DNA from 3 places in the Streptomyces roseirectus genome. Region 2 is predicted to be linked to each of the others. Evidence: riboswitches for the same ligand, from Rfam matches in the RefSeq annotation. Region 2 holds a riboswitch; each other region holds the start of a gene.
What was found. A riboswitch is a leader RNA that binds a small molecule or an ion and turns the genes downstream of it on or off. The one in region 2 is predicted to bind cyclic di-AMP.
Positions count from the first base shown of each region.

Region 1 (4,077 bases), 2.7 Mb from region 2:
GGGACGTCGAGGTGCCCGTCATCGAGGCCGCCATCGACGAGGAGCTGGCCCGGTTCGCCGCCGAGGGACCCACCGCCGAGGAGATGGAGCGCGCGCAGGCGCAGCTGGAGCGCGAGTGGCTGGACCGGCTCGGCACGGTCGCGGGCCGCGCGGACGAACTGTGCCGCTTCGCCGTCCTGTTCGGCGACGCGCAGCTCGCCCTCACGGCCGTCCAGCGTGTGCTGGAGATCACCCCGGAGGAGGTCCAGGAGGTCGCCAAGGCCCGCCTGCGGCCCGACAACCGCGCGGTGCTCGTCTACGAGCCCAAGCACCCGGACGACGCCGAGGACGCCGACGTCCCCGGGGACCCCGCGCGCGAAGCGACCGTAGAGGCTGCCGACGACAACGAGGAGACGGGCAAGTGACCGAGCTCGCCACGATGGACTTCCACCCGCAGCCCCAGGCGGGCGAGGCCAAGCCGTGGGCGTTCCCCGCGCCCGAGCGCGCCGCCCTCGCCAACGGTCTGACCGTCCTGCGCTGCCACCGCCCCGGCCAGCAGGTCGTCGCCGTCGAGATCCTGCTCGACGCGCCCCTGGAGGCCGAGCCGACCGGCCTGGACGGTGTCGCCACGATCATGGCGCGGGCCTTCTCCGAGGGCACCGACCGGCACTCCGCCGAGGAGTACGCGGCCGAGCTGGAGCGCGCGGGCGCCACGCTCGACGCGCACGCCGACCACCCCGGCGTCCGCCTCAGCCTGGAGGTCCCGGCCTCCCGGCTCGCCAAGGGGCTCGGGCTGCTCGCCGACGCCCTGCGCGCGCCCGCGTTCGCCGAGGGCGAGGTCGAACGGCTGGTGCGCAACCGCCTCGACGAGATCCCCCACGAACTCGCCAACCCGTCCCGGCGGGCCGCCAAGGAGCTCTCCAAGGCGCTGTTCCCGGCGACCGCGCGCATGTCGCGCCCGCGCCAGGGCACCGAGGACACCGTCGAGAAGATCGACGCCGCCGCCGTCCGCGCCTTCTACGACCGGCACGTGCGCCCCGCCACGGCCACCGCGGTCGTCGTCGGCGACCTGGACGGCGTCGACCTCGACGCGCTGCTCGGCGAGACCCTGGGCGCCTGGACGGGTACCCCGGCGCAGCCCCGGCCCGTCCCGCCGATCACCGCCGACGACACCGGGCGCGTCGTCATCGTCGACCGGCCCGGCGCCGTCCAGACGCAGCTGCTGATCGGGCGCGTGGGCGCCGACCGGCACGACCGCGTGTGGGCCGCCCAGGTGCTCGGCACGTACTGCCTCGGCGGCACCCTGACGTCCCGTCTGGACGCCGTCCTGCGCGAGGAGAAGGGCTACACCTACGGCGTGCGCGCCTTCGGCCAGGTCCTGCGCTCCGCCCCCGACGGCACCGGCGCGTCCATGCTCGCCATCAGCGGCTCCGTGGACACGCCCAACACCGGGCCCGCCCTCGCGGACCTGTGGACCGTCCTGCGCACGCTCGCCGCCGAGGGCCTGACGGACGCCGAGCGCGACTTCGCCGTCCAGAACCTCGTCGGGGTGGCGCCGCTCAAGTACGAGACCGCCGCGGCCGTCGCCGGGACCCTCGCCGACCAGGTCGAGCAGCACCTGCCCGACGACTTCCAGGCGACCCTGTACCGCAGGCTCGCCGCCACCGGGACCGTCGAGGCCACCGCCGCCGTCGTCAACGCCTTCCCGGTCGACCGCCTGGTGACCGTCCTGGTCGGCGACGCGAAGGAGATCCGCGAGCCGGTCGAGGCCCTGGGGATCGGGCCGGTGCAGGTGGTGACGGCGGAGTAGCCGGCCGGCGTACGCGCGGGTGCGACCGTTCGGGCACGCGCGTGTGGGACCACTGCCGTGCGCGCCCTGGGCCGCCGTCCGGAGACATCTCCGGGCGGCGGCTCCGTCGTACCGGCCCGCGCGCGTGCGCCGAACCTTCCCCCCGCCCTGCCTCGTTCGCCTGTTCGCACATCGACACCCTGCCCGGAAACGTTCCTCGGGGATGACCGTTTTCGCCCGGAGGGTGCACCTCTGCCCTGTGGTCTGCGCTACAAAAACCGCTGTGCGTTTGGGAATCGGCGGTGTGCCCCTCTAGCGTCGTCCGGGCTGTTCGTCGGGCAGTGCGCCGCACACCGCGGCACCGGACAGCGATCGCCGAGTCCCCGCACGGCGCGAGCCAGGGGAGCCGGGGACCCACAGTCCCTGGGGTGAATCGGGCGCGTGCGCCCGTAGGAGACCTTCCTGCTCCGAACCCGTCAGCTAACCCGGTAGGCGAGAGGGAAGGAAAGGACGAACTCGACCTCATGGCGTTCACCTGCGCCACCGGGAAGCGCCGCAAGGCGACCCGGATCCAGCGCACGACGGCCCGCGCGGCCGGCATAGCGGCGCTGACGACGTCGGCACTGGCGGCCGGCTCTCCCCCCGAACCGACGGCCGCGAACGCCATGACGCTCGCGGACGACACGGTCACCATGCGCCTCGACGTCACCGAGCAGGCCGCCGACCGCGCGGACGCGCAGCAGCACGCCGTCCAGCAGGCGGCCGTACGCGCGCAGGCGCAGGCTCTGCGCGCCCAGGCAGCCGAGGACGCGAGGGCGGCTCGCGCGGCCGAGGCACGCGCCGCGCGCGAGGCGGAACGGGCCCGGCTCAACGCGTTCGTCGCGCCGATCACCGGCTCCTACGTCTCCACCGGCTACCGCAGCGGCGGCTCCCTGTGGTCCTCCGGCAGCCACACGGGCATCGACTTCCACGCCGCCACCGGCACCCCGGTGCACGCCGTGGGCCTCGGCACCGTCGTCGAGGCGGGCTGGGGCGGCGCCTACGGCAACCAGGTCGTCGTCCGGATGCACGACGGGACGTACACCCAGTACGGCCACCTGTCGGCGATCTCCGTGGCGGTGGGCCAGACGGTCACCCCCGGCGAACTGATCGGCTACTCGGGCGCGACCGGCAACGTGACGGGCCCGCACCTGCACTTCGAGGCGCGCACGACGGCGGAGTACGGCTCCGACATCGACCCGGTCGCCTATCTGCGCGCGCACGGCGTCGACGTCTGACCTCTGCGCGAGATCGTCCAGCCCCGGCTCCTCCAGCCGGGGCTTTCGGCGTTTCGCACGCTCTCCTGTCCAAAAAATATCCCTGGATTCCGGCTCGCCATCGGAAATTCCCGCTCATTGCAATAGAGTCACGGAACACACGTCGATCGGCGCGTTCGGCGGCGTTTCACGGGGATTAAGGCGGAGGTCGGTCATGCGTATTCCGGCGCACTCGGTGTGCACGGCCATCCGGGACGACATCGTCGCGGGTGTCTACGAGCGTGGCAGCCGCCTCACCGAGGAACTTCTCGCGCGCCGGTATGGCGTCAGCCGCGTCCCGGTCCGTGAGGCGCTGCGCACGCTGGAGGCCGAGGGGTTCGTCGTGACACGGCGCCACGCGGGCGCGTGCGTGGCCGAGCCGACCGAGCAGGAGGCCGCCGACCTGCTGGAGATGCGCCTGCTGCTGGAGCCGCTGGGCGCCGCCCGTGCCGCGCAGCGGCGCACGGAGGCCCACCTGAAGGTGCTGCGCGGACTCGTCAGGCTGGGCCAGGAGCGCGCCAGGAGGGGCAACAGCGAGGATCTACGTTCCCTGGGCGGCTGGTTCCACGAGACGCTGGCCCAGGCGTGCGGAAGCCATGCCCTGACCTCGACGTTGACCCAGCTGCGCCACAAGATCGCCTGGATGTACGCCGTGGAGCCGCCGGCCAGCCCTGTCGACTCCTGGACCGAGCACGGAGCGATCGTGGACGCCGTCGCGCGCGGGGACGCCGAGCGCGCGCGGGCGGTCACCGCGCTGCACACCGAGCGCTCCACGGCCGCGCACCGGCTGCGCTTCGCCGGCGCCGACCGTGTGAGGACTTCGCAACACGCCGTAAACATGTCCGGCCTGCGGCATTAACACGGGCGCCGTATACAAAGAAGAGATATTCGGCGGAGGTGTATTTCCGCTGCCCTTTTCCCGGGTGCGCCGTGAATTCCCCGGCGTACGCCCTCCGCATGTGTTCACGCGGCCCTAATCCTGCGCGGGGCAATTCATTCCCGGGTTCCCGGAAA
Region 1 is NZ_CP060828.1:2,450,410-2,454,486, reverse strand. Features, by position in the region: gene IAG44_RS10005 (M16 family metallopeptidase) at 1-404, shown strand, start outside; gene IAG44_RS10000 (M16 family metallopeptidase) at 401-1,789, shown strand; cyclic di-AMP (ydaO/yuaA leader) riboswitch at 2,132-2,278, shown strand; gene IAG44_RS09995 (M23 family metallopeptidase) at 2,293-3,045, shown strand; gene IAG44_RS09990 (GntR family transcriptional regulator) at 3,239-3,922, shown strand.
Region 1: it holds a riboswitch for cyclic di-AMP, as region 2 does, so the genes downstream of both, IAG44_RS09995 (M23 family metallopeptidase) here and IAG44_RS21880 (M23 family metallopeptidase) in region 2, are expected to answer to the same signal.

Region 2 (4,077 bases):
TTGGCGGGACGCCACCCAGTCGCCGGCTCCACGCCGGTACACCACTCACCGGGACGTGATCGAAGCCCCCGTCTGCTCCCCCGCACGCCGAAGCCCCCCCTGCTCCCCCCTTACGCCGAAGCCCCCGCCCCGCTGCCCCTTACGCCGAAGCCTCCGTCAGCCTCCCGATCTCCGCCTCCGTCAGTTCCAGCTCTCCCACCGCGAGCAGGGCGGGGAGTTGGGCGACCGTGCGGGCGGAAGCGATCGGCGCCGTGATGGTCGGCTGGGCCGCGAGCCAGGCGAGGGCGACGGTGGCGACCTCGGCGTCGTGCGCGGCGGCGATTTCGTCGAGGGCGGCGAGGACCTTGCGGCCCCGCTCGGTGTCGAGGTGCTTGCCGGCGCCGCCGGCGGCACGGGCGCCCGAGACGGTCGTGCCGGGGCGGTACTTGCCGGTGAGGAAGCCGGAGGCGAGGGCGAAGTAGGGGACGGCGGCGAGGCCGGTGTGGGAGACGACGTCCTGGAGGGGCCCCTCGTACGTGTCGCGGGAGACGAGGTTGTAGTGGGGCTGGACGGCGACGTACCGGGCGAGCCCTTCGCGGTCGGAGAAGTCGAGGAACTCGCGAAGCCGCTCGGGGGAGATGTTGGAGGCGGCGATGTGCCGCACCTTGCCCGCCCGCACCAACTCGTCGAGCGCGCCCAGGATCTCCTCGACCGGCGTCTCGGGCTTGTCGAAGTGCGTGTAGTAGAGGTCGATGTGGTCGGTACCGAGGCGCTTCAGGGACGCGTCCGCCGCCGCTTTGATCGTGTCCGCGGACAGCCCCTGGAACTCGGGGTGCTGGCTGACCTTGGTCGCGATGACGACGTCGTCCCGGTTGCCGCGCGAGGCGAGCCACTTGCCGATGATCGTCTCGGACTCGCCACCGCTGTTGCCCTCGACCCAGGCCGAGTAGACGTCAGCGGTGTCGACGAAGTTGCCGCCCGCCGCGGTGTACGCGTCGAGGACGGCGAAGGAGGTCTCCTCGTCGGCGGTCCAGCCGAAGACGTTACCGCCGAGGGCGAGGGGGAAGACTTCGAGGTCGGAGGAGCCGAGCGGGCGCAGAGTAGTCATGATCTACGTCAACACCGGCCCCGGACCCACGAATTCCGCCCGTCACGCAAAGAACTCACCACGCGAAGAGCCCGTCCGAGCACCCTCAGATCGTCAGGCCCTTGCTCCGCAGCCAAGCCGCCGGGTCGATCCCGCTCCCGGACCCGTTGACGTGGACCTCCAGGTGCAGGTGCGCCCCGGTCACGTTCCCCGTCGCCCCGACCCGCCCGATGACGTCCCCGGTCCCGACCCGCTGGCCGACGCTGACGCTGATGGACGACTGGTGGGCGTACCAGATCTCGGTGCCGTCATCCAGCTTGAGCTTCGTGAGGTAGCCGTAGGACCCGGCGTACCCGGCCTCGATGATGGTCCCGCTGTGGACAGCCTTGAGGAGCGTGCCGGTGGGCGCCGCGAAGTCGAGCCCGGTGTGGTACCCGGACGACCAGAGCGCCCCGGACTGCCCGAACGTCGAGGTGATGGTGTACGAGGACGTCGGCAGCGCGTACTGCTTGGCCAGCTCGGCGAGCCGCGCCTCCTCGGCCTTGCGCTTGGCGGCGGCGTCGGCCTCTTCCTTGGCCTCTTCGACGTTGGCCTGCGCGGCCTTGGCGGCCTTCGCGGCGGCGTCGGCCTCGGCGCGCTGCGCGGCCACCTTCGCCTGCTGCTCGGCCTGCGTCGCCTGCGACTCGGCCTGCGCGATGATCCGGTTGCGCAGCGCCTCGGCGGCGTCGGCGGACTCCTGCCCGGCCTCGCTGACGATGCTGGCGATCGGCGTGGCCTCGGGCGTCCGGTCGTCGTCGTCGGAGACGAGGGAGCCGACGCCGGGGATGTCGTCGACGGAGATGGAGACGGGCGCGTTGCCCGTGTTGGCGCTGGCCATGCCGCCCGCGCTGACGGCGGCTATGACGCCGACGCCGAGGACCGTGGAGCTACGGGCGAATCCGCCGCCGGCTCCGGCGCGCTGCCTGGCGACCCGGTGCTTGCCCTTGGCCGGGACGGAGTCGGCCGTCGGGTTCCACTCCTCCCAGGGGCCCTCTTCCTCGACGCGGTAGCCGCCGAACCCGAAGGTCGGCTGGGCAGGGGCTTCTGGGGCAGTCCGGTTCGCCACGCGGGCGCACTCCTTTCCTTCCGCCGCCTACCGGGTTAGCTGACGGGTTCGGAGCGGGAAGGTCTCCTACGCGCGTAAACCGGCCGCTCGTGAGCGGTGGCGTCCGCGTGATTCACCCCAAGGTGGTGGTTCCCCGGTTCCCTTACGGGATTCGGCGCGTGCGCACGGAGCCGCCCCTGATGACGGCTGGAACAACCGTGCTGCGTTATCGAACGTTAATCGACCCGAGTACCCGTTTCCAAGCTGTTCCTCTTGATCGACAAACATTTCTGGCCCGGAATTTTCGGGTCAACGGTAGGGAAAAACGGGCGAGTTGGGGCGGTGATGCGAACCTCGCGATACGCAGAGTGACCGCCGGGGACAACAAAAGGACCGGGACCCTGTTTCCAGGATCCCGGTCCTTTTTCAGTAGCGGGGACAGGATTTGAACCTGCGACCTCTGGGTTATGAGCCCAGCGAGCTACCGAGCTGCTCCACCCCGCGTCGGTGAGATAACTATAGGCATACGCCGAGTGGAACTCCAAACCGGTTCCGTCCTACCCCCGTCATACCCCCGGGTTACGGGCGTGCGTCAGGGTCTCCCAGGCCACGAACAGGTCGTCCGTGCCGGCGGGCCGGTGCCGCTCCACGAGCCGGTGCGCCGCCGGGACGGACTCGCCGAGCCGGCCCTCCAGGTGGTTGACCAGGACCTCCAGGTCGGGGCCCATGTTGCGGTCGACCTTCCCGCCGCACAGCCACGCCGGGGCCTTCTCGCCCGCCTGGTAGCGGGCGTGCAGCTCGGCCGCCGCCTTCAGCCGGTCCTTGGTCTCGCCGTACAGGTCGACGCCCTGGTGCCACGCCGTCTCCGCGATGTGGGCGGCGGCGGCCAGGGAGTAGCCGGCGTGCTTGAAGTTGCGGCAGGTCTCCTGGGAGACGCCGTCCTTGAACGTCGTCTGCCCGAACCAGTACGCGGTGAGCTTCGCCGGGTCGTCCAGGCCCGCCTTCGCGGGGGCGATCGGGATGCGGCCGTCCTTCTCCAGGTAGAAGTAGGCGGGGACGCGGGCCCGGAAGCGGCTCAGGGCCTGGTCGAAGACCTTGTGGTCGTTGGTGAAGACGCCGATGCCGATGGCCGCGTCCGTCATCGCGAGGTCCCAGTTGCCGTTGTAGTCCGGGACCTCCCGGGTGACGGCCGGGAGGTAGGCGTCGCGCAGCATCGCCTCGAACCGCAGCACCCGGTCCTCGGGCCAGCCCCCGCCGGGCGTGTGCCGGACGATCTCCGCCGCCCTCGCCCACGTCGAGCCCGCCCACGCGGTCTGGAGCCCGGCGTCGTCCTCGGTGTGCCGTCTGATCCGCGCCGACCAGGCGTCCATGATCTCCCGCGCCTTCTCGGCGTGCCGCGGCTTGCCGGTCACGCTGAACAGGAGGGCCTGGGTGTAGGCGGCGATCGCGTCCTGGCGCTCCTCCACGCAGCCGTGCGCGGGGCGGTTCGGCTGGTCGCCGCCGGGGCAGTCGACGCTCTCGTACGGCTCCGGGGCGTACTTGTACGAGCCGTACTTGCTGTCCCTCATGTCCAAGTAGGCGCCCAGCCACGGCTGTTCACCGGCGTGCACCTTCTCCCGGACGGCGTCCAGCTGCGTCCTGGCCACCAGCACCCCCGGGTGCGTGAACGACGCCTCCGGGGGGAGGGCGCGGGCCATCCGGCGGGGTTCGGGGGTGGTGGTGGAGCAGGCGGCGAGCGCGAGCAGCAGGGCGGCGGCGAGTACGGGTTTGGCTGACCTCATGTGGGCAGCGTGGCCCGGACCGGGGTGGTGCGCAGGTTGGGGTGGGCCGGGCGGGTCAGGGCTCCCCCGGCTGATCAGAGCAGGTGCCCGTTCGGCGCCTTCGCCCGTCCCTCGTACTCGTCCAACAGCAGCACCTCCACCCCCGC
Region 2 is NZ_CP060828.1:5,168,175-5,172,251, reverse strand. Features, by position in the region: gene IAG44_RS21885 (aldo/keto reductase) at 140-1,087, opposite strand; gene IAG44_RS21880 (M23 family metallopeptidase) at 1,173-2,171, opposite strand; cyclic di-AMP (ydaO/yuaA leader) riboswitch at 2,181-2,338, opposite strand; tRNA gene IAG44_RS21875 (tRNA-Met) at 2,581-2,654, opposite strand; gene IAG44_RS21870 (alginate lyase family protein) at 2,717-3,931, opposite strand; gene IAG44_RS21865 (dihydrofolate reductase family protein) at 4,006-4,077, opposite strand, start outside.

Region 3 (4,077 bases), 3.7 Mb from region 2:
CCGAGGAGCAGCAGCTCGTCCTCGCGCGCAAGGCGGCCGACATCGGCGTCGAGCTGTTCGTCGTCGACGACGGCTGGTTCGGCGCGCGCACCAGCGACCGTGCGGGCCTCGGTGACTGGGCGCCCAACCCCGACCGCTTCCCGCAGGGCCTCAAGCCCCTCGCGGACCAGGTGCACGGCCTCGGCATGCAGTTCGGCATCTGGGTCGAGCCCGAGATGGTCAACCCGGACAGCGACCTCTACCGCGCCCACCCCGACTGGGTGCAGTTCCAGGAGGGCCGCACGCGCACGGAGTCCCGCAACCAGCTGATGCTCAACCTCGCGCGCGAGGACGTCCAGGAGTACCTGTGGGAGCAGTTGGACGGCCTGCTGTCCAGCGCCCCGATCGACTACGTGAAGTGGGACTTCAACCGCTGCTTCACCGACGCGGGCTGGCCCGGCGACCCCTACCCGCAGCGCCTGTGGGTCGACCACGTGCGCGCGCTGTACGCCCTGCTCGACCGGCTGCGCGCGGCGCACCCCGGCGTCGCCTTCGAGTCCTGCTCGGGCGGCGGCGGCCGGATCGACCTCGGCATCCTCAGCCGCACGGACCAGGTGTGGACCTCCGACAACACCGACCCGCTGGACCGGCTCGCCATCCAGCACGGCTTCAGCCAGATCCATCCCGCGCGCGTGATGGCCGCCTGGGTCACCGACAGCCCCAACACCCAGCTGAACAACCGGGTCAGCTCGCTGAAGTTCCGGTTCGTCAGCTCCTTCGCCGGGGTGCTCGGCGTCGGCGGCGACCTCTCCGAGTGGACCGACGCGGAACTCGCCGAGGCGCGCGAGTGGGTGGAGCTCTACAAGGAGATCCGGCCCGTCGTCCAGCAGGGCGACCTGTACCGGCTCAGGGCGCCGCAGGGCGGGCTGAGCGCCGTGCAGTACGTGCGCGGGGACGAGACGGTCGTCCTCGCCTGGCTCCAGGCGCAGCACTACGGGGAGCCGGTGCCGGCGGTGCGGCTGCGGGGGCTCGACGCGACGGCGTCGTACGAATGCCTCGAAACGGGCGAAATTCATCGGGGTGCGGTGCTGCTGCATCACGGATTGCGGACCGGACTGAGTGGTGACCTGGACGCGGGAGTATTCCGACTGCGCCGCATCTGAGCTTTCTGTCCGTATTCGCAGATTTCATTCCGGCTCGCTCCGGGATAAGGAAAGCCCTACATCGGACGTGTGACCAGGGTCATATTCCTGGCCCTGGGTCACGCGTCATGTTCACGTAATAGGGGCGCTTTTCAAGGGAGATTGGGCATGCGGGCCGGTTGTGTCCGCACGCGGGGTGACCGGGAAAGCCCACGGCGCGTCAACGCGCGGAGAATTCACAGGCGGATTCTGCTTGTGATCGCGTGTCCGCGTCGCCTACGTTCACCAGCAATCCGGGCGGACGCCGAATCCTGCCACCGCCCGGGGCCGCACCCGACCACAGGAAACGGCAGGAGCGGGGGACCCACAGGAATCACCGCCTGTTCCGGTCTCCGGAAGAGGCTAGGGGTAAAGCCGCACCTCGCTGCGGCCGGGCATCTCCTGCTCGCACCCGACAGCTCACCTCGCAGGCGCAGGAGAGGAATTCCATGTCCGCCAGGGGTAAGCACCGCCGCCCTAAGCCGCCCCGTTTCTCCCGTTCGCTGGCCGCCGCCGGAACCGGTGGCGCGGCGCTCGCGATACCGCTCATCGGGGCCACCGGGGCGCACGCGCAGACGGCGTCCTCCGCGAACACCTCCGCGGCCGCCGCGTCGGTCGCGTCCGTCGGCGACCAGGCCGCCCGGAGCGTGCCGGCCGCGCGGACCGCTACGCCGGCCAGTGCGGCGTCCGCGACGTCGACTCCGTCGGGCACCCGCAAGACGTCCGTCTACACCGTCCGGTCCGGCGACTACCTGTCGAAGATCGCCCAGGAGCAGAACGTCCGAGGGGGCTGGCAGCGGCTCTACGAGGACAACCGGGAGGCCGTCGGCTCCGACCCGTCGCTGATCCATCCCGGGCTGCGGCTGTCGCTCGGCGCGAAGGCGGCGCGTGGCGGCTCCGGGAGCACGGAGAGCGGTTCGCAGTCCTCGTCCGGCTCATCCGGGTCGTCGGGCTCTTCGGGGTCGCAGTCCTCGCAGCGGTCGTCCCAGAAGTCGGACAGCTCGCGGGACTCGCAGGCGTCGACGCGGTCCTCTTCCCGCGGCTCTTCGTCCGGCAGCTCCTCCTCGGGCGGCTCCTCGAAGGGGTCCGGTGGGAGTGTGTCGTCCTCCGGGTTCGCGCTGCCGGTCAAGGGCGCGGTCGTCGGGACCGGGTACCGCGTCTCGGGCAGCATGTGGTCCAGCGGCTATCACACGGGCGTCGACTTCGTCGTGCCGACCGGCACCGCCCTGCGGGCCGTCGGCGCCGGGACGGTCGTCTCGGCCGGCTGGGCCGGGGCGTACGGCAACCAGGTCGTCATCCGGCTCGCGGACGGCTACTACGCGCAGTACGCGCACATGTCGTCGATCACCGTCTCGGTCGGCGAGACCGTCAGCGCGGGCGAGGTGATCGGCTACTCGGGCTCCACGGGCAACGTGACCGGGCCGCACCTGCACTTCGAGATGCGGACCACCGCGAACTACGGCTCGGACATCGACCCGCTGGCGTTCCTCCGCTCGCACGGCGTCTCCGTCTGACACCTCGCCTCACCTGAGACTCCGCCTCATCTGACACGCCTCCGAAGGCCGGACCCCGATCCCCGGGTCCGGCCTTCGGGGCGTTCCGGGTGCCTTCAGGGGGCGCGCGGATGTCGGATTCTGCGCGTTCATGATCGTTTCATTGCGGTCGTGTGGCAGGAGGGCCGGAAGCGTCGACAGCCGGAAGAGGGCGGGGAGACAGTGATCTCCGCCCCCTCCCGCAAGCTCCTTCCCTGGAGGTCCCGTGTCCGGCGCCCACCGACGCACCGTCATCAAGGGCGCCGCCGTCGCGGCCGCCGCCACCTCGGTCTCCTGGGCCCGGTCCCGCCCGGCCGCCGCGACCTCCGGCGCCCGCACCGAACTGCGCTGGCTGGAAGGCGCCCCCGACGCCCACGCGGGCGCCACCTGGGGCGTGCCGTGGGCGCGCGGCACCCGCCACCCGGAGCAGCCGCTCGGACTGACCACCGTCGACGGCACCGACGTCCCCGTCCGGACCTGGCCCACCGCCTACCGGCCCGACGGCTCGGTGAAGCGGACGGCCCACGCGATCGCCCCGGACGCCCCGAAGGCCGACCGCTACCTGCTCGGTACCCGGCACTACGCGGACAGCGCCAAACAGGTCCGCATCTCGGCCACCGCCAACCGGCGCTTCTTCCACTACCTCACCGGCGACGAGCGCACCGGTGACCTGCTGCGCGAACTCGCCGACGTGGAACGGACGTTCCTCGCCGTCGACCCGCAGCGCAAGGTCCGCACCGACGGCTACCTCCCCGGTGACCGGCACGCCCCCAAGGCGGAACAGGCGCGCGCGAAACTGGTCAACTCCCTGCGGACGATCGCCGCCCAGCCTCACGGCTTCTTCACCGGAACCGGTCTGCTCGACGCGGACACCGGGAAGTTCGCGGTCACGTCGAGCACCGCCGTCAACGTGTCGCATCACCGCGAAGGATTTCTTCACCGGCAACGACACCTACTTCCCCTCCGGCGACTGCTCCCGAGTCACGGTTTCCCCGCCCCAAGTCCTGCGCACGGTAAGGGAGATCCCCTGGATCTCCACCAACTCCTCGGCGATCGGATACCGACGTGAAATCAGGCAAGAACTCCGGCATGAATTCCGGTGTGAGACGGCTTCTGCTCGCGGCCTGTGGCAGCCTGCTGATCCTCGCGCCCACCCCGGCTCTCGGGTACGGGACCTCCGCCGCCGGAACGGTCCGCCCCGACGACCGGCGCCTCGCCTTCGAGGGGCACTGGAGCCGTGACGGCGAGGCCGCCGTGACCGTCAACTCCGGTTCCCGGCTGCGGTTCCGCTTCACCGGGACCACCGTGCACGCCCTCTTCGACGTCGGCTCGGTCACCGTTCCCGCGCAGGTGTACGTCTCCGTCGACGGCGGGCCCCGGCAGCG
Region 3 is NZ_CP060828.1:1,514,562-1,518,638, reverse strand. Features, by position in the region: gene IAG44_RS06155 (alpha-galactosidase) at 1-1,142, shown strand, start outside; cyclic di-AMP (ydaO/yuaA leader) riboswitch at 1,437-1,607, shown strand; gene IAG44_RS06150 (LysM peptidoglycan-binding domain-containing M23 family metallopeptidase) at 1,610-2,674, shown strand; gene IAG44_RS06145 (exo-rhamnogalacturonan lyase family protein) at 2,919-3,761, shown strand; gene IAG44_RS06140 (GDSL-type esterase/lipase family protein) at 3,794-4,077, shown strand, end outside.
Region 3: it holds a riboswitch for cyclic di-AMP, as region 2 does, so the genes downstream of both, IAG44_RS06150 (LysM peptidoglycan-binding domain-containing M23 family metallopeptidase) here and IAG44_RS21880 (M23 family metallopeptidase) in region 2, are expected to answer to the same signal.